One region of the Clostridium sp. AWRP genome, then DNA from elsewhere that is predicted to be linked to it. Evidence: a T-box and tRNA genes for the amino acid it is inferred to sense, from the RefSeq annotation. Region 1 holds a T-box; the other regions hold tRNA genes.
What was found. A T-box is a leader RNA that pairs with one kind of tRNA and senses whether it is charged. The one in region 1 lies ahead of leuS (leucine--tRNA ligase), so its partner is inferred to be a tRNA-Leu.
Positions count from the first base shown of each region.

Region 1 (5,988 bases):
AATAAAACCTCCAATATGACTAAAGGAGGTTTTTTAACTACCTTAGGAGTCATTTTAATATACTTAAGTGGCATAGTTCCAGTGAATAAGGGATTTCTTCTTGCTTTGACTTCTTTTATCATACCATTATCGGTGCTCGTTACAGATTACAAAAATGCTATTACTATTTATGCAGCTACTTCCCTACTATCCCTTTTAATATGCGGGTTTAAAATCACAGTACTTTCCTACATAGTATTTTTTGGTCTCTATGGATTAATAAAATATTTTGTTGAGAAACTCAGGAAATTACCTCTTGAAATTATACTAAAACTTGCTTTTTTTAATATATGTTTATTAGTGCTATTTCTACTTTACAGTCTATTTTTCCCTGGTCTTTTAAAAATAAAAATAAGTCCCTATTTAATAGTATTAGGTGCACAAATAGCTTTTCTAATATATGACTATTTATTAACCTTATTTATAAATTATGTTAACAGGTATATCTTAAAAATAATAAAATAGTATTGTATTTAATGATAAACTATTGACATATGAATTTATGGTGATATAATGTTTATTGTTGAGATTTAAATAACAGTGCCCATTCGCCAAATGGTAAGGCACCTGTCTCTGGAACAGGTATGTGTTGGTTCGAGTCCAGCATGGGCAGCCAAGAAAGAACTCTTTATTTTAGGAGTTCTTTTTTAAAATAAAATTTAAGAATAAATTCTTGACAGAGAACTGTTTAATATTATAAAATGAGAAATAAACTAATATTTAGCTTTGAAAAAGGAACAGTAGTATTTATATCACTAAAGAGAGCTGTTGTTAGGTGAAAAACAGTGTGAACATAATGCGAACTCACCTTAGGAGCTTATCTGAAGAAAATCAGATACGGTATGAACCGTTATTTTTTGAGTGAAACCAGTTTATGGGTTTAATTAGAGTGGTACCGCGGAAGCTAAATCTTTCGTCTCTTAATTTTAAGAGATGAGAGATTTTTTTATATTCTAGCAACAAATAAACACCACAATTTTACTAGACTTCTTTAGCTTACAAAAGCGTAAAGGCTATATTAAATTACAAATAAAGGAGAAGATATTATGTACAGTATCGAAACTGATAAAAAATGGCAAAAAAAATGGGAAGAAACATCACTTTATAAATTTGACGATAACAATTTAGATAAAAAATTATATGTACTGGAGATGTTCTCCTACCCCTCAGGTAGTAAACTTCATGCAGGACATTGGTTTAACTATGCTCCTGTAGATTCCTGGGCAAGACTTAAGAAAATGCAGGGATATAATGTGTTCCAACCAATGGGTTTTGATTCTTTTGGTCTTCCTGCAGAAAACTATGCTATTAAAACTGGAATACACCCAAGTGACTCAACAGAAAAAAATATAGCTACTATGGAAAAACAACTTAAATCTATGGGTGCAATGTTCAACTGGGAAAACGAAGTAATTACCTGTCATCCTGAGTATTACAAATGGAACCAGTGGTTATTTTTACAATTATATAAACATGGTTTAGCTTATAGAAAAAATGCCCCTGTAAACTGGTGCCCTAGCTGTAAAACAGTACTTGCAAATGAGCAGGTACAAGATGGATTTTGTGAAAGATGTGGTACTGAGGCAACTAAAAAGGATTTAACTCAATGGTTCTTCAAGATTACAGATTATTCAGAAGAACTTCTTCAGTGCCTAGATAAGCTGGATTGGCCAGAAAAAACAAAGGCTATGCAAAGACATTGGATAGGTAAATCCACCGGTACAAACGTAACTTTTAAAGTAGCAGATTCCGATATTGAGTTCAGCGTATTTACCACAAGAGTTGATACCTTATTTGGTGTTACTTATGTAGTTTTATCACCTGAAAATAAATTAGTTGATAAATTGACCAAAGAAGAATATAAAGATAAAGTAGAAAAATACAAAGATTTAGCTAAAAAACAAAGTGAAATCGAAAGACAATCAATTACAAGAGAAAAAACTGGTGTATTCAGTGGTTCTTATGCTATAAATCCTATAAATGGCAGAAAGGTCCCTATATGGATAGGAGATTATGTACTAAATACTTATGGTACTGGTGCCGTAATGGCAGTTCCTGCCCACGATGAAAGAGACTTTGCATTTGCAACAAAATATAAGCTCCCTATTGAAAGAGTTATAGAAGGTGGAGATTCCTTACCTTATGTAGAACATGGCAAAATGATAAATAGCAGTGAATTCAATGGTCTAACTACAAAAGAAGGCAAAGAAGCAGTAACTAAAAAGCTTGAAAGTATGGGATTAGGATCTGGAAAAGTAAATTACAGACTAAGAGACTGGTTAATTTCAAGACAAAGATATTGGGGAACTCCTATTCCTATAGTATATTGTGAAAAATGTGGAATAGTTCCTGTACCAGAAGATCAACTGCCAGTTAAACTCCCTTATAATGTAGAATTTTCTCCTGATGGTAAGTCTCCTCTTTTAAAATCAGAAGAATTCATGAATACTACATGCCCTTGCTGCGGAGGTCCAGCAAAAAGAGAAGCCGATACTTTAGACACATTTGTATGCTCTTCCTGGTATTATTTAAGGTATGTTGATAATAAAAATAGTGAAAAACCTTTTGATAAAGCTAAAATAGATAAAATGCTTCCAGTAGACATGTACGTAGGCGGTCCTGAACATGCTTGTATGCATCTTCTGTATGCCCGATTTATTACTAAAGCTCTTAGGGATATGGGGTTCTTAGACTTTGACGAACCTTTCCTATCTCTTAGACATCAAGGCATAATACTTGGTCCTGATGGCCAAAAAATGAGTAAGTCAAAAGGAAATACCATATCTCCAGATGACTGCATACAAGAATATGGTTCTGACGTATTTAGAATGTATCTTATGTTTGGATTTGACTACAGCGAAGGTGGAGCCTGGAACGATGACGGAATTAAATCCATAAGTAAATTTGTAGATAGAATTGAAAGAACTATCTCTTCCGTAAAAGAAATTATAGAAAGTGGAGATACTGGAAAAACTTCTATGGATGCTGCCGAAAAGGATCTTAACTATACAAGAAACTTTTCAATCAAATCTGTATCAGAAGATGCTAATAAATTTCAATTTAATACATCTATAGCTAGAATTATGGAATTTACAAATGCACTTTCAAAGTACATTCAGCAAAAAGATAAAAATGTATCGCTGCTAAAAGATACTGTAATTGATTTTGTAAAAATCATAGCGCCTTTTGCACCTCACTTTGCAGAAGAGCAATGGGAATCTCTAGGAAAAAGCTATTCCATATTTAATGAAAAATGGCCTGATTTTGAACCCAATGCACTTATAAGAGATGAGGCAGAAATAGCTATTCAGATAAATGGTAAAATCAAAGCTAAAATAAATGTATCCACGAACTTAAAAGAAGACCAGATAAAAGAGTTATCTCTTTCTAATGAACATATAAAATCTCTTTTAGACGGTAAAGATATAAAGAAAGTCATAGTTGTAAAAGGCAGGCTTGTAAATATAGTAGCAAAATAACAATATGTAAATAGCTGTCATTATTAATTTCAGTTGCTAGTTTTGGTTAAAACTTGCAACTGAATTGTAACATGACAGCTATTTATACATTTGAAGTAACTTTTCTGTAGATCGGAGTAAGCTTACAAGTTCAGATACTTCTCCCTCTTCAATTAAATTATTTAACTGGACTTGATATCTAGTTGATTCAGTTAACTTTCCCATAGAAGACATAGTAAGTATATTGTTCATTATATCAGAAACCAAGCTTGATTTTACTTCAAACAACTTTTGAGCATCTTTTATTTCATCCTTAATCTCAAGCATCTGTTGATCAAGCTGGAAAGCTGCATCTGCCGCACTCTTAAGTTTCAATTTTATTCCACCAGGTATATCCTGCTTATATTTGTAATTCAGCGAGTGCTCTATAGTAGCCCAAAAATTCATGGCAAGAGTCCTTATCTGAAACTCAGCTAGTATTTCTTTCTCACCCTCTGCCATATTAACAGGGTACTTAATTATTACATGATAACTCCTATATCCACTTTCCTTCACATTAGATATATAATCTTTTTCATACATTATACTCATATCTTTCCTATTTCTTATTATCTCAACTACCTTTTCTATATCATCTACAAACTGACACATAACTCTAATACCAGCTATATCTTCCATCTCATAACCTATTCTGTCAAGAGGTATATTGAATTTATTGGCTTTCTCTAATATGCTAGATATCTCCTTTACTCTTCCAGTAACAAATTCTATTGGTGAGTATTCATTCTTTTTTCTATATTCTTTTCTTATACTTTTAAATTTCACTTTTAACTCTTCAACAGCTTGACTATATGGTATTAAAAATGTTTTCCATTCCCCTATTGCCACATAAATCACCCCCAACGAATTATATAAGTACATTATTATTATATCAAAAATTTAAATTATTCAATATAGTATATATGTTCTCTATACATTTAATAGTATAATTTTAATAATTTTTTTGATATAATAATATTATAACTTAACAATCAATACAAATAATATATTATTCATAATGAAGGTGGCTGCGGATATGTCTAAAAAAAACTCTTTGGGTCTAAAAAGTTTAAATGAAGATGATGGCTTAAGTGAAGAAGAAAGACAAAAACTATTACTTTACAATAAAAAAGTAGTATGTCCTGTTTGTGATAATAATTTTAATGCAAGAGCTATTAAGAAATCTTCTTATAGGATACTAAAAAAAGATTCTGACTTTTTTATAAGATATTCTATTATAAATCCTTATTTTTATGACGTATGGGTATGTGATGAATGTGGTTATTCGGCTATGAAAAGTGATTTTGAACACCTGAGTGATTATGATGCAAACATAATTAGGGAAAAAATCTCTCCTAAGTGGAAAAGCAAGAATTATCCTGAAGTATATGATATAGATTTAGCTATAACAAGGTACAAGTTATCTCTTTTAAATTATTACATTATAAATGCTAAATCTAGTAAAAAAGCAATGAATTCTTTAAAAATCGCCTGGATGTACAGACTTAAGGAAGATGAAAAAAAAGAAATGGAATTTTTAAACCAGGCATTAGAAAACCTTCAAAATGCATACTACAATGAACCTTCTCCTATATATGGTATGGATAAGTTTACTACAATGTATCTTATAGGAGAACTTATGCGACGTACAGGCAGAGAAGAAGACTCCATAATCTGGTTCAGTGAGGTAACAACTTCTACTATAGCATCACAAAAAATTAAAAATTTAGCTAGAGATCAGAAATATCTTATAAAGAATATAATAACTAAAACTGAAAATAATAATGCTGCAGATGATTCAGTGGATAATAAAAAGCATGGTCTTTTTTCTAAATTTCACAAATAACCTGTTCATATATTTTTAGAGTAAACTTATTTTTAAGTTTACTCTATATTATTTTTATGGGATTAAATTTTACATAATCTGCAGAAGCTAGTATATACTCTACTCCATTTAATTTTCCCGTTACAGCCTTGGACAAAGATTCTCCATGAAGATGCCCATATATAACCTTCTCTACACCATATTCCTCAAATATATCTGTAAATCCCGAAGACATGAACTTTTCACTTATAGGTGGATAATGTATCATTACTATAAATTTTTTATATCCTGCCTCTACTGCACAATTTAAAGAATTTTTCATTCTTAAAAGTTCTCTTTTATATATTTTTTCATCATGAGCAGAAAAATTATCACTTTCTGGACAATTCCAGCCTCTTGTACCGCATATTCCATAATCCTTATAGGCAAAAAAATTATTCTGTATAAAACCCATGTCTTCATACATATTATTTAGTTTAGTAATACTGTTCCACCAATAGTCATGATTTCCCTTTATCATCAATTTTGTTCCTGAAAGTTGGTGCACCCACTCTAAATCACAAGCTCCTCCTTCCATATTCATAGACCAAGATATATCTCCTGATATCAATACCTTGTCTTCACTAG
Region 1 is NZ_CP029758.2:258,501-264,488, reverse strand. It holds gene DMR38_RS01275 (hypothetical protein) at 1-504, shown strand, start outside; tRNA gene DMR38_RS01270 (tRNA-Gln) at 581-655, shown strand; T-box leader at 757-963, shown strand; gene leuS (leucine--tRNA ligase) at 1,086-3,518, shown strand; gene DMR38_RS01260 (GTP pyrophosphokinase family protein) at 3,597-4,385, opposite strand; gene DMR38_RS01255 (DUF2225 domain-containing protein) at 4,573-5,382, shown strand; gene DMR38_RS01250 (metallophosphoesterase) at 5,426-5,988, opposite strand, start outside.

Region 2 (5,988 bases), 1.3 Mb from region 1:
ATCACTGTTATAAGAATGGAAGACAGAAATGAATATATGAGTGCCCTTGAAAAAGCAAGTGTTGAAAATAATTTGGAGGATTTCATAGGTATTGTTGCTGCAGCAGTAAATAGAAGTCTAGATACGTATTTGTATATTTTAAAATAAAAATACATTTTGAGGAATGGGTATGGATTTATGTAAAAAGCAAATCTATACCCCATTCCCTATACAGTTTTTAATTTAAAACTAGAAACTGTACAACATAAACTTTTTATTTTTTAATTGGTTATATAATTATATTTCTACTGCTATATCAAATGCATTCTTGTTTGCCTTACGTACTGTTCCTACTTTATCAGCATCTCCGACAATATATGTGTCTACTGGTAAAATGGGCATGATTTCTTCTGCTAATTTATTCTGTGATTTCAAACCTAAAGCAATAACAATTGAATCCGCTTCCATAATTTTTCTATTGCCTTCTTGGTCTTCTATAACAACACCATTATCTAAGAATTCAATTATTTTACTGCTTCCAACTAATTTAACTTTACTTTCTTCTACTTCATCAAATAATGCTTTTCTTGTAATTCCAAACATACTTTCACAGAATTTTTCTGCTGGAATCATATCAATTACTGTAACTTCTTTTCCTTCTCTAGCAAGTCCTACAGCGCCTTCAATTCCAGAAAGGCCTCCACCACATATAATAACATTTTTCCCAATGTTTACATTGCCATTTTCCACATCTCTTAGCATTTTGACATTTTCTTTATCGATTCCCTTAATATTAGGACGAATATATGTCGAACCCGTTGCAATAATGACTGCATCTGGCTTATCTTGCTCTACTAATTCCTTAGTCACTTCAGTATTAAGCCTAATTTTTGCTCCAGATTTCATAGTCGTATCTACATTCCATTTAGTATAATCTCTCATTAAATTTTTAAAGGACACTGCACCTGCATCTAATAGTAAACCACCCAATTGATCTGATTTCTCATATAAAGTAACATCATGTCCTCTCTTAATTAATGTTTGAGTTGCCTGCATACCTGCTGGTCCTCCACCAATTACCATTACTTTTTTCTTGATTTTTGCCGGTTGAATGTCCTTGTACTTAAACTCACGACCTACAACTGGATTTACAGCACAACGTACTGGAAAACCATTGAATATTTTACCACAACCATCCATACATCGTAAGCAAGGACGAATGTCTTCACTTTCACCGTTTACAGATTTTTTAATCAAATCTGGATCTGCCATAAGTGAACGACACATACCAACAACATCGGCCTTACCTGATGCAATAATTTCTTCTGCCTCTTCTAAAGTAAAGATATTTCCAACTACAGATACTGGAATATCAACTGCTTTTTTAACAGCTTCTGCATATTTTACATTTTGCATACGTTCTTGCAGATATAAAGGTACAGAATATTTAACACCTGGTTCAACAAACACATTTCCACAAGAAATATGTGCCATATTGATATATTTTTGTGCCTCTTTTAAATAAGCAATTGTTTCTTCAATATGAATACCATCAGGTCCTGTCATCTCATCTCCACTAACACGCATTTCTAATGGGAAATCAGATCCTACTACTTCTCTAATACCTTTTATAATCTCTAATGGAAAACGCATACGATTTTCCATGCTGCCACCATATTCATCTGTACGCAAATTACTAGAACGTGATAAAAATTGTCCTAATAAATTATTATGACCACTATGAATAAAAATAGCATCAAAACCAGCACGTTTAACTCTGCTTGCACAATCTTTAAATTGATTAATAACATAATCCATATCAGCACGATCCATAACTTTTAAATCTTGCATACGACCTGGCGTAGGCAGATACGAAGGTGCAAATCCTGGTTTTACATTCATAGAAGGAACACCACCACGCCCAGCATGAGCTAACTCAATAGAAAGTTTCGCTCCATATCTGTGTGCCTCTTCCACCAACAATGAAAGTCCTGTCATATATTTATCATGATGTACATTTAATTCACCATAAAAACATACAGCTCTCTCCCAATCTACTTGTGTATCTCCAATTATTACCTGTGATACACCTGAACGTGCTTGCATTCCAATAAATTCAACAGCTTCTTCTGTTACTTCCCCTTCAGCATTAGATAAGCAACTAACCATTGGTGTAAATTCTAATCGATTTTTTAATGTTGTATTTCCAAATTTCAATGGTTGAAATACATGTGGATATTTAGTGATGTTCATATTAATTACCTCCTGTTAATTTTATAACAATTCTAACTCTAAAATATCACCATGCATATCAAAATTATATTGTATATCAACAAAAAATATCTGTGCTCATAGTAAATTGACTAATTATATTTCAATGTAATATAATTGTAATCGTATAGAATCATTATTTCACAAGGGAGGTGAGATAATTGAAAATTCAATATTTTAAATATTTCTTAGAAATTTGTAATTGTAAATCTATCTCCAAATCAGCAAAAAATCTCTATATCTCTCAACAAGCCTTAAGTTCAGCTATAAAAAATTTAGAAAACGATTTAGGTGCTTCTCTATTTATTCGTAATCAATCCGGGGTAGTTCTAACACCTTATGGAGAAAGCTTTAAAAAACATGCAACTCAAATTATATTACAGATGGAATCAATCACTAAGGATTTTGAACAAATTCGAAAAAAAGAAAAACATGTCTTAAATATAGCAATATCTTTTGGTGTTATTAGTGCACTTCCAGACAAATATATTGAAAACTTTAAATTACTACATCCAAATATTATTTTAAATATCACTGAATACCAAGACATTCCCTGCGAAGAAGCTATACTTAATGAGCATGAAGATATTGGCTTCAGCATTGCACCAATTGATGAAACATCTTTTGATTCTCAAACTATTTTAAAGAATAAAATGTGTATTCTTGTAAGTACAGATAATCCATTATCACAAAATGATGAAATAGATTTTCATCATTTAAAAAATGAACAGTTCTTACTATTAAATAGTAATTTTAAATTAAGACACAATTTCATTAAGAAATGTAGAGAAGCTGGTTTTGAGCCAAAAATCTACTTAGAAACTATGGAATTGATTCTAATACATAATTTTAGTAGATTGAACAAAGGTATTGGTGTAGGTGTTCACTTTATAGGCATGGATGTAGCAGATGTAAAAGCTATTCCATTTAACACGCCGGATTGTACATGGGAAGTATGTCTAATAACCAAAAAGAACCGTCCACTTACACCTGCTATAAAATGCTTTTTGAACTATGTGAATAACCAAAAATATCATATTATATAACATCTTTTAGTAAAAGGTTCGTTTTATAAAAAAATTACAGATGAAATTTGAAAATAAATAAGCATAAAAACTACTATAAAAATTTACGCTGAATTTAATTCTGGTTGTTGCAAATATTGTTGCAAACTAATAAAAATGGCTGTATTAAATAGTCCTTAAACTAAGTAATACAGCCATCCGTTGATATTCATGGTGCCGGAGGCGGGAGTCGAACCCGCATGTTGTCACCAACGACGGATTTTGAGTCCGTTGCGTCTGCCAATTCCACCACTTCGGCATATCTGTATCCGCTGCTAATTTCTATACTTTAGCGGTTAACAAATAATATGATAACAGGTGCTAGCACATTTGTCAAGTTAAAATTTTTAAAAAAATAATTTACGAAGCAGAAAATTAATTACCTTGCTGCTCCATTTCTTTCTTACTTATTTATTTATATAGCTGTCTAGTAATTTTGCTTTATCTGACTGCTTTACAGATCTTATGTTGAACATATAATATCTCCGTGCTAAAGGAATCATACCCTAGAGGTTTATTCAAAGTAAATACACCTCTATAGAAATCATGCTAATTCACCGGCCAGGAAGGCTCTCTTCCACTTAACACTTCATCTATGCCAATTGCCGGATGAACAGACATTCTTATACCTGCCTCTTCTGTATGTGCTGCAGTATGAGGCGTTACAATTACATTTTCAAGTTTAAAAATAGGATTATCTTTAGATGGTTTTTCTCCTTTAAATACATCAATGGCAGCTCCAGCAATTTTATTTTGCGAAAGTGCTTCCAGAAGGGCATCTTCATCAACGACTTCTCCCCGCGCCGTATTTATAAGAAAAGCTCTAGCTTTCATAAGAGACAGCTCCCTTTTTCCTATCATACCCTTTGTTTTCCCCGTAAGTGGAACATGTAAGCTTACAAAATCAGAATTTTTAAGTACATAATCTAAATCTCCAGTAAGTTTTATACTATCCATTTGATTTGAAGTTATATTTCGCTTGAATCCTATAACTCTCATGCCAAATCCCTTTGAAGCCTTTAAAGCAACAAGCTCTCCTATACTTCCAACTCCTATAATTCCAAGGGTTTTACCTTCAAGATCCATTCCAAAACTTTTTCTTATTTGAAAATTTCCATCTCTAAGTTCTCTATCATAAATAAGTAATTTTTTGGCAAGTAATAGTATAAGGCCCATAGTATACTCAGCCACACTGTTCTTATTGGATTCAGGAGAATTGGTGACTCTTATTCCAAGACTTGATGCAGCTTCAACATCTATATTATCTACTCCAACACCAAACTTAGATACGACTTTCAACTTTGTTCCTGATTTCATAATTTTTTCAGTAATGTTTGCCATTCTAACTAATATTGCATCACAGTCCTTTACTTCCTCTACCAAAACATTTTCTGAAATATCAGAAGCCATCTTTAATTCATAACCATGACTTCTAAGATACTCCTTGCCTTCTTCATATATATTTTCCGTAATCAAAACTCTATAACTCATACTAAATCACCCCTTCATATATAATCCCCTTAATTTTTTACTATAGTAAAACCTTAATGCAGTTATCAAAACTCCAAATAAACACATAATGCCAACACTTATATATACTGATCTCATGCCATAAATAAAAACATCATCTCTGCCTTTTATGTAATCCACCACTCTGTACCCAATTTTATGACTCATTCTATTGTAAAGTAATAAAGTAGAAAGAGATGTGCCTAAAACAAATCCTAAGTTTCTAATAAGGGCATTTATACTTCCTGCTATCCCAAGCTTATCTCTACTAACAGTAGACATAACTAACGAATTGTTAGGAGATTGAAACATTCCATTTCCTAAAGTCATAATTACTATATAAGCTATAATCAAAAGTACAGAAGACCTTTCATTTAAACTGGATATAAAAAACAACCCCAAACTTGTAAAACTAAGTCCAAATAAGGTAAGTATCTCGGATCCAATTTTATCTGACATATATCCACTAAAAGGAGCCACTACAGATAAAACAATAGGAGATACCATCATGAGAATTCCAGATGCTGCCGGTGAAAACTTCAATGTATACTGAAAGTAAAAGGGAAGTATTATATTTGATGCACTAATTGCGATAAATGAAATAAAAGCACATATTATACTTATTGAAAATAAACTGTTTTTAAAAATACTCAATTGCAAAATGGGCATGCTTATTTTATGTTCTAATATAATAAACAATACAAAAGTTATAAATGAAATTGCAAAAGCTAAAATTATAAATATATTGTCATAACCCTTTACCTGACCTTGTCCCAATGCTCCAAACAGCGAAACTGTAGCTACTACAAATAGTAAAGCTCCTTTTATATCTAGTTTTTCATCAGAGGTGGTATGTGCTTTAGGAAATATCTTTAATGTAAGTATAAATACAATTATTCCTATAGGTATGTTTATTAAAAATATATATTCCCAGCTTATAGCTGAAACAATAATACCCCCAATTGGAGGACCTGCCATAGAACCCAATGCCACAAATGTACCTAAAACTCCAAGTGCCCTCCCCCTCTCGTTAGCCGGAAAGACGTGAGTTATGATTCCCTGATTAGTAGCCATGGTAGCCGATGCTCCTACTGCTTGTATAACTCTTGCTGTTACAAGTAAGGGAAGTGAACTTGTGAGACCGCACAGCAGTGAACCCATTGTA
Region 2 is NZ_CP029758.2:3,535,248-3,541,235, forward strand. It holds gene DMR38_RS16385 (Fic family protein) at 1-147, shown strand, start outside; gene DMR38_RS16390 (FAD-dependent oxidoreductase) at 277-2,232, opposite strand; gene DMR38_RS16395 (LysR family transcriptional regulator) at 2,412-3,296, shown strand; tRNA gene DMR38_RS16400 (tRNA-Leu) at 3,487-3,573, opposite strand; gene DMR38_RS16405 (hydroxyacid dehydrogenase) at 3,864-4,805, opposite strand; gene DMR38_RS16410 (MFS transporter) at 4,812-5,988, opposite strand, start outside.
Region 2: it encodes a tRNA-Leu, which carries the amino acid that the T-box ahead of leuS (leucine--tRNA ligase) is inferred to sense. The anticodon was not compared.

Region 3 (5,988 bases), 1.2 Mb from region 1:
AAGCTGTATATGACTTTGGATATTCCTTCATTATAGTAGTCTTATTATAAATATTCTGACCTGTTAAATGCTTGAATTCCGTAATTCGTGTAAAATCCTTATCTACCGTATAATTTATAGTTCCTTTTGACTGATACCATGTTACATTATGTGTTTCAAACAAAAAATCTACAGTCCTATAGGGAAGACACCCAAACTGGCAGTCAAAAAATTGATCTAAAGCACCAGTATATATCACTATACCTTTAAACGGTCTATCCTCAAAAAATATATCATCTTCTATAATTTTCAATAACGCATTTGCATCAGTATCAAGACACAAACTTACATTAGGATGATCCAATAATTTATTGAAAAGAGAAGTATACCCATTAGCTGGTATTCCCTGATATGTATCTTGAAAATAACGATTATCACGTGAAATTAGTATTGGGACTCTAGCTATAACAGACGGATCTATTTCTTCTGGAGTAACGCCCCACTGTTTTTGAGTATAATTGAGAAACACATTATTATAAACAAAATCAGCAAGTTCCTGAAATTCACTATCCTTATTATTCCGCAGTTCTGCAATGGTTAATCGCTGGCCCATACCATAAGTAGAAACAAGCTTCTGTTCTAATCTATCTGCTTTTTTCAAATCGAAGGCCATATAAAGAGAATTTAAATTAAATGGGACAGGCATCAATTTCCCATATATATTTGCCAAAACTTCATGAGAATAATCTCTCCACTTTGTAAATCGAGAGATATAGTCAAATACACGCTTGTTATAAGTGTGAAATATATGAGGGCCATATTTATGTACTAGTATACCATCCTCATTTAAACAATCATAAGTAGTACCTGCAATATGGCTGCGTTTTTCCATAATTAATACCTTTTTACCTGCCCGCTCTGCTAATTCCCTAGATATCACCGCTCCTGCAAGTCCACAGCCTATTACTAGGCAATCATATGTTTTATTCATTTGTTGATATTTCCTCCATTCATTATGTATTGTGTCTTATGTAAAAAAATTATATACTTCATCTTGAAATAATCACTATTATACAAAATTAGTCTTACTTATTTTTTATTTTTATCTGATGGCTACCTACTGTAACACTCCCACGCACTCTGCGCAAGCCACTATGGCCAAATCAAAGATTTGGGATATCTGCTTGCACACAGCGAAAGCGACTATCACCAAATCAAAGATTTGGGATATCTGCTTTTCCCACTAAGTAAGATTCATTGATAAGTACTCTTATAAATTAATAGTACACATACCTTTTATTCATAGCAAGACTCTAATACAATATTTATTTGTTTTTAAAAAAATGTTTACTTTTAATTGCAACAAAAAGAGAGATATAAATACCTCTCTTCACTTATCTAATGTTTATCCGAAATACCGCCGCTTTTTTCTTGAAACCTATCACACTGATAGGTGGGTGCCCTCACAGATGTTTCTATCTCTTAAATGCCTTAAAGGTCTCACAGAAGGTACATATACGCATCAAAATATTGAACTCCCTTATAAATACTGTAGGATCAAGATAAGAAGCTAATCGAATATTTCAGAAATTATTTTCTTTTAATGTGAAGAACGGAAGTTAAACCTGTAGTGATTACTCACACGTCCCTCAAACCTCACTTATTAGAAACTATCCTAAAATACTATAGATCAATATCTTTAATAAACTTAAAAACAAGCTTACTATCATTCCATATATGTATATTATCACAATAAATTAAACATTTCAATTTAATTTTAATACTAGTTTAAATCTATTGAAGCATACCTTAGGTAAAACACTTAGAAAATAAAAAGCAATCTCAATTTTAAAATTGAGATTGCTTTTTATTTTAACTATCTTAATGAACTCATAATTTGATTAGATTCATTTTTTAATTGTTGTACATCCGATTCTGTAGCATCTTTTGTAGGATACCATCCCTTTTGTCTCATAGTATCAAAAATCTTGTATTGAATATCCTGGGCACTTTTAAAATTGTTTACTAAAGTGTTTCTCAAATTAGTACAAGAAGTTTCTGTTATTCCTGTACTATATGCTGAGATAACCTGTTTTTCACTAGCTAAAAGGTCATGCATAAGTTCTTGTTCATTCATAATCTAATTCCCCTTTCTTTTTATTGATGTGAATCTAAATAGGATTTTAAAGATGTAAAGTTTTGTTTGTGAACTTGTGCAGCTTCATTACACAAATTTTTTATTTGTGTATCACTGCATCTTCCTGAATACTCATTAAACTTTTTGTTCATCAGTGCTTCGTACTCAATTTGATCCTTCAATACCTTTAAGTTTCCAGTATCCAATTGTTTGTTGCCAATTGTCATAATCTCTACCTCCCTAATTTTTTTTACAAGTATATTATTACCTTATAAATCAAATTTATGTATATAAGATTCAAGATCGTTAAACATAAGCTCTTAGACATTTTCAAATAAATAACACTTTGCAAGAATTTGCGGATATATATCTACTGTGCATAAACACTCCAAGAATATTATGGAATGCTTAGAATTTGCTTTTATATGAAATCTTATTGATCCTATTTTTCCTATGTAATTCATGTAGGTAAAAATAGAGTTTAGTGACTTGGTAATTTAGGACATAAAAAAGAGAAGCAATCTGCTTCTCTTTTGATTTCTGATTGGTGCGAAGGATGAGATTTGAACTCACACAAGATTTCTCTTACTACCCCCTCAAAGTAGCGCGTCTGCCTATTCCGCCACCCTCGCATTACAATAGTTATTATAATGATTTTTTATGAAACTGTCAACTAAAATTTAAAATTATAAAAATTTACAATAATTGTAGAAGTATTTATCTGTAAATTTTTATATAAGTACCTATATACCCTGTAATTTACTTTTACACGTTTAATATATTTATCCGTTTCTTTAAAAGGTATATATTGTATATTCTTTCCATCTTTAGAATGCTCTGAATCTTTCAACCACTTTTGTACGTTGCCCCTACCTCCATTATAAGCTGCCAAAATTAGATCCATATTGTTATTAAACTCTGATTTCAAATTATTCAAATACCAACATCCCATTCTTACATTAAACTCAGGATCATTTAACATGTTATCTTGAAAATTTGATACTCCCATTTTATCTGCTGCCCATTCTGCAGTATCTGGAGTTATCTGCATAAGTCCTATAGCATTTTTGTTAGATCTTACATTTTCTTTAAAGTTACTTTCTGTCTTAATCACAGCCATTACAAAGTAGGGATCTAAATCATATTGTTTTGCATATTTTGCTATATAAGTTGAATACTTTAATGGATAACAATATCTTGCAATACTTTTTACACATAATACAGCTACCATTATTAGTATTATAACTATTGCTACTTTTTTTAGAAACCTCAATTTTTTTGTGTCTTAAAAACTATATTTTAGGACACTTCACCCCCCCATATTTTCTGCTTATTCTTATAAATATATCCTTTAATTGTGTTTTAGTTTCATCTAAGGTATTAGAATTATCTAATACAAAGTCCGCATACTTTTTCTTTTCTTCCAAAAGCATCTGAGAGTTTATTCTGCTAAGCACTTGACCTTCAGTTAATTTATCTCTACTTTTCACTCTGCTTATCTGTACTCCTTTATTTACCCAAACTAATAGCATTTCATCTAAATAATTACAAAATCCATTTTCTATGAGGGTAGCTCCATCTATAACACAAATTTTTTCACATTTTTGTTCTAATTCTTCTACTTTTTTTAATATTTCCTTTTTAATGAAAGGCATTATAATACTTTCATATTTAGCTCTTTCTCCTTGATTAGAAAATATATAATCTCCAAATTCTTTTCTTTTAAGTTTACCTGAAAGATTAATAAATCTTTCTCCAAAGCCATATTTGATTTTTTCAATTATTACAGGATATTTTTCAATTACTTCCCTAGCTATAACATCTGCATCTACTATACTTATACCGTGCTCTCTCAGTATATTAGAAACAGTACTTTTTCCGCTTCCTATACCTCCAGTAAGCCCTATTTTAATCACAGTTTTCTTCCCCTTTATACTAATTTACTTAGCCTCGTACCAATTATTTCCTACACTTATATCCACTTCAAGAGGAACTTTCAGTTGTAAAACTTTTTCCATTTCTTCTTTTACTACAGATTTTACGTTATCAATTTCCTCTTTATATACATTTAGAATCAGTTCATCATGTACTTGAAGTATTAGTTTGCTTTTTAATTTATTCTCCTCTAATCTTCTATACACATTTACCATAGCTATTTTTATTATGTCCGCTGCACTGCCTTGAATAGGTGTGTTCATTGCAAGTCTTTCTCCAAACGACCTCACTATTTTATTTGAAGATTTTATCTCAGGTATAAACCTCCTTCTATTCATAAGTGTGGTAACATAAGATTTTGCTTTAGCCTCTTTCACTATATCGTCCATATATAACTTTACCTTCGGATACCTTTCAAAATAGGTGTCTATATAAAGCTTTGCTTCTTTTCTAGATATTTTCAAATTTTTAGCCAAACTAAAGTCACCTATTCCATAGACTATACCAAAGTTTACTGCCTTAGCATTGCTTCTCTGCGCAGATGTAACTTCATCTATAGGTACCTTAAACACTTCCGAAGCAGTCTTTGTGTGAATATCACTGTGATTTATAAATGCACTTATCAAATTTTCATCATCAGCAATATGAGCAAGTACTCTCAATTCTATCTGTGAATAGTCTGCTGAAAGTATAACACAGTCTTCATTTTCTGGAACAAATATTTTTCTTATCTCTTTACCCATCTCATATTTTATAGGTATATTTTGAAGATTAGGTTCTGTACTTGAAAGTCTTCCCGTAGTTGTTACCGTTTGATTAAAACTGGAATGAATTTTGTCATCTTCCTGTATTACTGCCTTAAGTCCTTCAATATATGTTGAATACAATTTAGTAAGCTGTCTATAGTAAATTATCTTTTCAACTATAGGATGTTTATCTTTTAATTTTTCGAGTACTTCTGCATTAGTGGAATATCCCGTCTTAGTCTTTTTTATTACAGGTAAATCAAGTTTTTCAAATAAAATTTTCCCAAGCTGTTTTGGAGAATTTATATTGAATTCTTCTTCAGAAAGAGAATATATTTCTTCCTGTACTTTATCTATTTCAACTTTAAATTTACCTTCTTGTTCCACAAGCTTACCCTTATCGACCTTAAAGCCTTCACATTCCATAGATGCAAGCACGTATATAAGAGGCTGTTCTACTTTATACAAAAGCTCTTCCATATGAGCTTCTTCTATTTTCTTTGTAAGCTCGGAATAAACTTTACTAAAAAGTACAGTTTCCTTAGCAAAAAGTTTTTCGTCATCTTTTGAAATTTCAACTCCCGTATACTGTCTTATAACATCCTTAAGTTCATAGTCAGGTCTCGATGAATCTATAAGATAAGCTGCTATTTTTATATCAAATTCTAATTTTAAAAATCTTATACCCATTTTATATAATATGCTGCAGGGAACTTTTACATCATACCCTACCTTTGATATATCCTCATTTTCAAATAAGACCTTAAAAAGCTCTACTGCTTTAATCTTGTCTTCATTATATATTTCATTTATATGTATCTGAAAATTTTTTTCATCTAAACTTATAAATACCTTATCTATATAACTTCTAGAATAGCTTTCCTCGTTTTCTACCTTAAAGTTTATATATACTAAATCATTATTTTTTAAACAATTTACAAAATCACCAAACTTGTTTAAAGTATCTATTTCCGTAAACTCAACATCAAATTCCTGTGCTGTATCCTCCTGAATTTCGTTAAGTCCATGGATTTTGCTTATCAAAGATTTAAATTCAAGTTTTTCAAACATCTTCTTTAATCCCTGTGCATCATACTCTTCCTTTGACTCAATGGACTCAAGATCCATTTCCACAGGTACATTAGTCATAATAGTTGCAAGTTTTTTACTAAAAATAGCCTGCTCCATATT
Region 3 is NZ_CP029758.2:3,616,177-3,622,164, forward strand. It holds gene glf (UDP-galactopyranose mutase) at 1-970, opposite strand, end outside; RNA gene ssrS (6S RNA) at 1,382-1,572, opposite strand; gene DMR38_RS16775 (spore coat protein) at 1,856-2,116, opposite strand; gene DMR38_RS16780 (hypothetical protein) at 2,137-2,343, opposite strand; tRNA gene DMR38_RS16785 (tRNA-Leu) at 2,662-2,748, opposite strand; gene DMR38_RS16790 (lytic transglycosylase domain-containing protein) at 2,790-3,389, opposite strand; gene coaE (dephospho-CoA kinase) at 3,409-4,032, opposite strand; gene polA (DNA polymerase I) at 4,057-5,988, opposite strand, start outside.
Region 3: it encodes a tRNA-Leu, which carries the amino acid that the T-box ahead of leuS (leucine--tRNA ligase) is inferred to sense. The anticodon was not compared.

Region 4 (5,988 bases), 650 kb from region 1:
TAAGCACCTTCAGGAAAGTAAGCTTGCTTTATGTTATTGCCTTCTAAATTTGTTTTCCCTATTTTCTTAAAATAAGATTCTAAATGGTTAAGTGAATTTTTATCTAAAATCATTTCCTTGTTAAAGTATTCGGCACCAGTTTCTTTAGTTAGATCATCTTGTGTAGGCCCAAGCCCTCCAGTTGTAATTATAATGTCAGTTCTTTCAAAAGATTTTCTAAACTCATCTAAAAGTCTCTGAGGATTATCTCCCACAACAGATTGGTGATACACTTCTATACCAAGATCAGCTAATCCTTTGGAAATAAATTGTGCATTTGTATTTACGATATCTCCAAGTAAAATCTCTGTACCAACGCATAATATCTCAGCTTTCATTTATGTATTACCTCCATACTTAAGTATATTTGTAAATCAAACATACTTTTATGATAGCATAAAAGCTATGTTTATTTAATAATAATTAAATCAACTTTTGTACATATAGAATTTTGATTTAATATGAAAACTTTGCGAAGCTTTGCTTCGCAAGTTTTTTAAAACTGCGAAAGTTGAGTAATTAAATTAATAATTTTTATATATAAAAGTTACTGCTCTATAGTATAATAACTATGTGAAAGTGAAGAGGTGATAATGATGAGTGCAAAAAGAAGAACTAGGAAGTCAAAAAGAAAGTCAGGCGGAAGATTAAAAATATTAGGTTTGGCTGCCTTAACTATTTTTTTGAGTATAAGCTGCGGATTTATAGTATATCATTATAATGATATAAAATATTGGGATAACTTAATTTATCCTAAAGTTTCTATAAATAATACGGATCTTTCTGCAAAAACTAAAGATCAGGCTAAGATTATAATGAACGGCGGATATTTAAATAAATTTCAACAGAAACAAATTACTATAACTGCAGGAAGTAAAAGTTATGAATTACCTTATTCGAGTTTAAGTTTTACGTACAACTTGGATGATACAGTAAAGTTGGCCTATTCTTATGGAAAAAGCAGCAATATATTTAAAAAATATGAATTATTAAAGAATCCTAAAAATGTAAACTATAATTTGAAATTTTCTTATAACACCAAAGTTATAGATAATATGGTAAATAAAATTGCAAGTGAAGTTGATACAGAACCTGTGAATGCATCTCTTGAAATGGGAGGAGTGAAGTTTTCAGTAATACCACAGAAAGACGGGGTTAAAGTAGATAAAGAAGCTTTGAAAAAAGATATTGAATCTAAAATAGATAATAATTCAGATCAGGATTTAACTGTAAAAGCAGTGCTCAAAACTACTAAAGCTAAAATAAAGGAAGATGATCTTAAACCTGTTGACACATTAATATCTAATTTTAGTACAGCTTATGGAGGTATATCTTCTGGTGAAAGAGCAAATAACATATCACTTGCTACTAGCAGCATAAATGGACATGTAGTAATGCCAGGAGATACTTTTAGCTTCAATGATGTTGTAGGTCAGAGAACTGCAGCCAAAGGATATGAGGCAGCTCCTGTTATTATTGGAGATAAAGTAGAGTCAGGACTTGGCGGGGGAATATGCCAGGTATCTACGACGCTTTATAATGTAGTTGCTAAAGCAGGACTTACATCTACTGAAAGGACTCATCATACTATGCCTGTTCATTATGTTTCTCAAGGAATGGATGCTACAGTAGATTACGGAAACATAGATTATAAATTTAGAAATGATTTTAAATATCCTATATACATACAAGGCTATACTTCAGGTGGTAACATAGTATTTAATTTGTATTCCAATTCTTCAGTGTCAAAATAAAAGTTACTTATTAACTTAATTAAAAAAGTATGCTATAATAGATAAGTAACTTATGCGGATATGGCGGAACTGGCAGACGCGCTAGATTCAGGTTCTAGTGAGGGAAACTTCATGCAGGTTCAAGTCCTGTTATCCGCACCAATAGAAGAATCAAGGCTTTCAGCGATGGTGTTGGAAGTCTTGATTCTTTATTTTTATTTAACCTGTGCAGATTTTGCAATTCAATACTTTTAATGCCAAATATTGGATTAGGATACCATATAGAGTATTAGATAAGGTGTTAAGAAGAATTATTAATGGCATAACTTTAAAATCACAGGATACTATTAATTGGAAAAGTTATACAGGTATAAAAATAACTAAATTTCTACAAAATATTTACTACTTGTTTGAAAAGTTATAAGCTTATAGGAGTAGATGTTTTGTAGAGGAGATGGGAAAATGGAAGACAAAAATGATAAATTAATTCAAGTTGGAAGGTTTTATCAAAAATTAAACGATATAATTGGTTCAAATTTACCATTACAAAAAATATATCGCTCCAAAGGACTTCCAGCCCATTTAATAAAGGAAAAGCATTTTAATTGTTTAAAACATATAGATGATATATCAAATATCATAAAAAATCCTGATTATGTCGGGATAAATCCAAATGAAAAAGGGGATACTGTAGAATTAATTAAAGTTCTTAATAAAAATATCCTAGTTGGAATAAAGTTAGATGTTGATGAAAATTATTTATATGTCTCTACAATGTATGACATTCAAGAATCAAAGCTTCGGAGAAGGTTACATAGTGGAAGAGTTAAGAAATTTATTATTGACAAAAATAAGTAAAGAATGTATAATAAATATAACAAATGTATATGATAATTATAGGATTATTGAGGTCGGAAATGGTTCCCGACACACTCGAAAGAGTACCTGAGATGATGGATACACCGCCCATCCGATAATCCAAGCGTATATAAGACCTCTGATTGATTTTGGGGGCCTTTTGCTATGCTTAAATTTTTTTAAATATAGTGTCAGTTAAAAATTTTAAGGGCTTGTATAAATATAGATCAGGATTAAATAAAATAGTATGTTACATTTTGCTGTGATATACTAAAATATAAATATACAGCGAATAAGTTTTAGTGAAAAACATGGATGTTTAGTTTATTTGCATCATGGTATTATGAAAGGTGGGAAAAATATATATGTATTTTTCAGATTTATTTGAAAATGATCAACCAGTTGTATCTCTATAATCTAAGATAAAGGTTGATTGTTTGATTAAAATACCTTCTCTTAGATGTTAACTTATATAAATGTAAGAAGATGGAGGTATTAATAATGAAAAAAAGATTGATTGGATCAATATGCTTATTTTTGGCAGCTTGTATATGGGGTGGAATGTATGTAGTTAGTAAATATATACTGGAGTTTATTTCTCCAATTACACTTGTGTGGATTAGATATGCAATTGCCTTTGTAGTTCTGTTTTTAATACTTATGTTTTTTAATTATAAAAAAGGATGTAAGGTAGTTATAAAAAAGAAGGACTGGCTTCTCATTGCATGGATAGGTTTTATAGGATATTTTATTTCTATATGCCTCCAGTTTATGGGCACAAAATTATCAGATGCACATATGGGATCATTAATTACAGCGTCTACACCTGTATTTGTGATTATATTTGCCAGATTCATACTTAAGGAGTTATTTACAAAGAAAAAAATAATCTCTCTAATACTTGCTGCTTTTGGTGTCATCATAGTTATTGGATTGGATTCCATGTTTATGAAACATCTTTTAGGAAATATAATTCTTGTTGGGGCTGCTGTGACCTGGGCGTTATTGTCTGTTTATGTAAAAATAGCATCTAAGCGATTTGATTCACTAATTATAACTACATATGCAATGCTATTTGCTTTAATATTTACCACTCCATTTATGCTAATGCAAAATAATAACTTTGCATTAATACTAAATAACAGAAGTCTCATACTTGGGATGATTTATCTTGGAGTTGTATCTACAGCAGGAGCATTTTTTTTGTGGAATAAAGGAATTGAACTTATGGATACAGGAACTGGATCCCTATTTTTATTTTTTCAGCCTGTTACGGGTTCAATTTTTGGATGGTTCTACCTCCACGAGCAGCTTACATTTGGCTTTTTTATAGGTGGGATACTTATAGTAATTGCAGTGGTTATAGCTACTACAAATGCGGATGATTGATAAAATTAGGAAAATGCTATTACATGGCTTTTTTTTGTAACAGCATTTTTTCTATAATATCGTATATTTCATTCCAATTTAATACCCTGGTGATATTTTGATTTAAAGGCAGGCGGTTGTAGTTTGTGTCTACTAGTAGTACTTTAAAATTATTTTTAGATAATTCAAGGGCATTTTCATAACTATCTTCTATAAATATATCACATTTTAAATTTTTAGCTGTATCTACTTTATGGGTAGAACCGAGGACATAAACACCATTATAAGGTATTTCATATTTATTCAAATATTTGTGCGTTACAATTTCCAGACATTTTTCACGAGCAGTTACAAAATAAATATTATTTAATTCTATGAGTTTTTGTATAACTTCTATGGCATCTTTTCTTATTGTCTCTTCACTATGAAGTTTAAATTTAATTTTATTGTAAAAATCTATATACTCATCTCTTGTTATTCCAATAATTTTATGAAGTTCATATTGGGTTACTTTATCGGCAGTTATATTCTTATTAAAGTATTTATTGGCACTTTCTATCCAGTAATATGGGTCTGTAATTGTTCCGTCAATGTCTATACATATATTCATATTTGATACCTCCTATGTAAATATACTAATATATAATTATTAATAGCATATTAAAACAAAATTAAATCTATGTAAAAATATAATTTGCTAGAAGGATAATATTAACTGGAATATTAAGGAAACAAATGATATAATGTACATATCATAAAAAAACGAAAAAGGGACAGTGATATTATGAGAATTGACAGCAGAAAAAAGTTAATGTTTTCCTGCATTTTTTTAATTTTGATAATGTTTATTTTCGGAAAAAATATTAAAATATTGAATGAAGTTAACTCTATGAAAGTAGCTGCATCTCCTGTAGTTAAAATGTCAAATAATCATAGTTCATCTAAAAAGTATCGTATAGTACTTGACCCTGGTCACGGAGGAATAGATAGAGGGACAAGCTATGGAAATATGAGTGAAAAGGACTTAACTTTAAAGATAGCAAAGTATGCTCAGTTTTACTTAAAGAGTCAGGGAGATGTAGTATTTTTGACTCGTGATAAGGACAAGCTAGTACCACTTAAAGAAATAGGTAACAAAACGAATTCTTCTCATGCAGATGTTTTTGTTTCAATTCACGTAAATTCTTTAAATGATAAAAATTTTAATGGAATAACTGCATTATATTATGATGTAAATGGATATCAAAAATCTGAAAGGATAAGATTAGCAAAAACAATAGAAAGTCAGGCAGTAAAAAATGATGGTTGGGAAAGTAAGGGCATAAGAAGACAAAATCTAGCAGTACTAAGATATAGCAAAATACCTGGAGTGCTTATGGAATGTGGATTTATAACTAATGCTGAGGATAGAAAAAGGTTGTCGAATGAGGATGTATTAAAAAGACTTGCAAAAAATATTTCAGATGGCATAATAAAGTATTTAAATGAAAATGCTCAATGATCGTCAATGTAGGTATTACTAAGCAAAAAATCAACCTTATATTACGGATATTTTTACAATATTTAAAAGAACTTCATTATTGTAAAAATATGACTGTGTATAAGTTAATTTTCAAGATATAAATCCCTCAGTGCTTCTAAGACAATTGGATGTGGAATAAAATATAGAAAAAATACTATTGAAAAGTTAATCTTAAATAATCCACAACTGTGGATAGATTCTACAGAGATTGTCAATTAAAGGTATGCTCTTTACTGAAACATCAATATGGAGTAATATATTTAATAGGACTTTTGAACTAATGAGTGTAGAAGCTTAAAGAAATTATTATTTATATTTTATATGCTGTTAATAGAGGAGGAAATAAAATTGAGTTTAAATATAGTGTTATTTCAGCCTGAAATACCACAAAATACTGGAAACATTGCTAGAACATGTGTACTTACAGGATCCAAGCTCCATCTGATAAAACCTTTAGGTTTTAGTTTA
Region 4 is NZ_CP029758.2:4,185,619-4,191,606, reverse strand. It holds gene DMR38_RS19545 (competence/damage-inducible protein A) at 1-377, opposite strand, end outside; gene DMR38_RS19540 (VanW family protein) at 636-1,793, shown strand; tRNA gene DMR38_RS19535 (tRNA-Leu) at 1,848-1,934, shown strand; gene DMR38_RS19530 (hypothetical protein) at 2,235-2,630, shown strand; gene DMR38_RS19525 (DMT family transporter) at 3,132-4,019, shown strand; gene DMR38_RS19520 (hypothetical protein) at 4,039-4,608, opposite strand; gene DMR38_RS19515 (N-acetylmuramoyl-L-alanine amidase) at 4,870-5,499, shown strand; gene trmL (tRNA (uridine(34)/cytosine(34)/5-carboxymethylaminomethyluridine(34)-2'-O)-methyltransferase TrmL) at 5,869-5,988, shown strand, end outside.
Region 4: it encodes a tRNA-Leu, which carries the amino acid that the T-box ahead of leuS (leucine--tRNA ligase) is inferred to sense. The anticodon was not compared.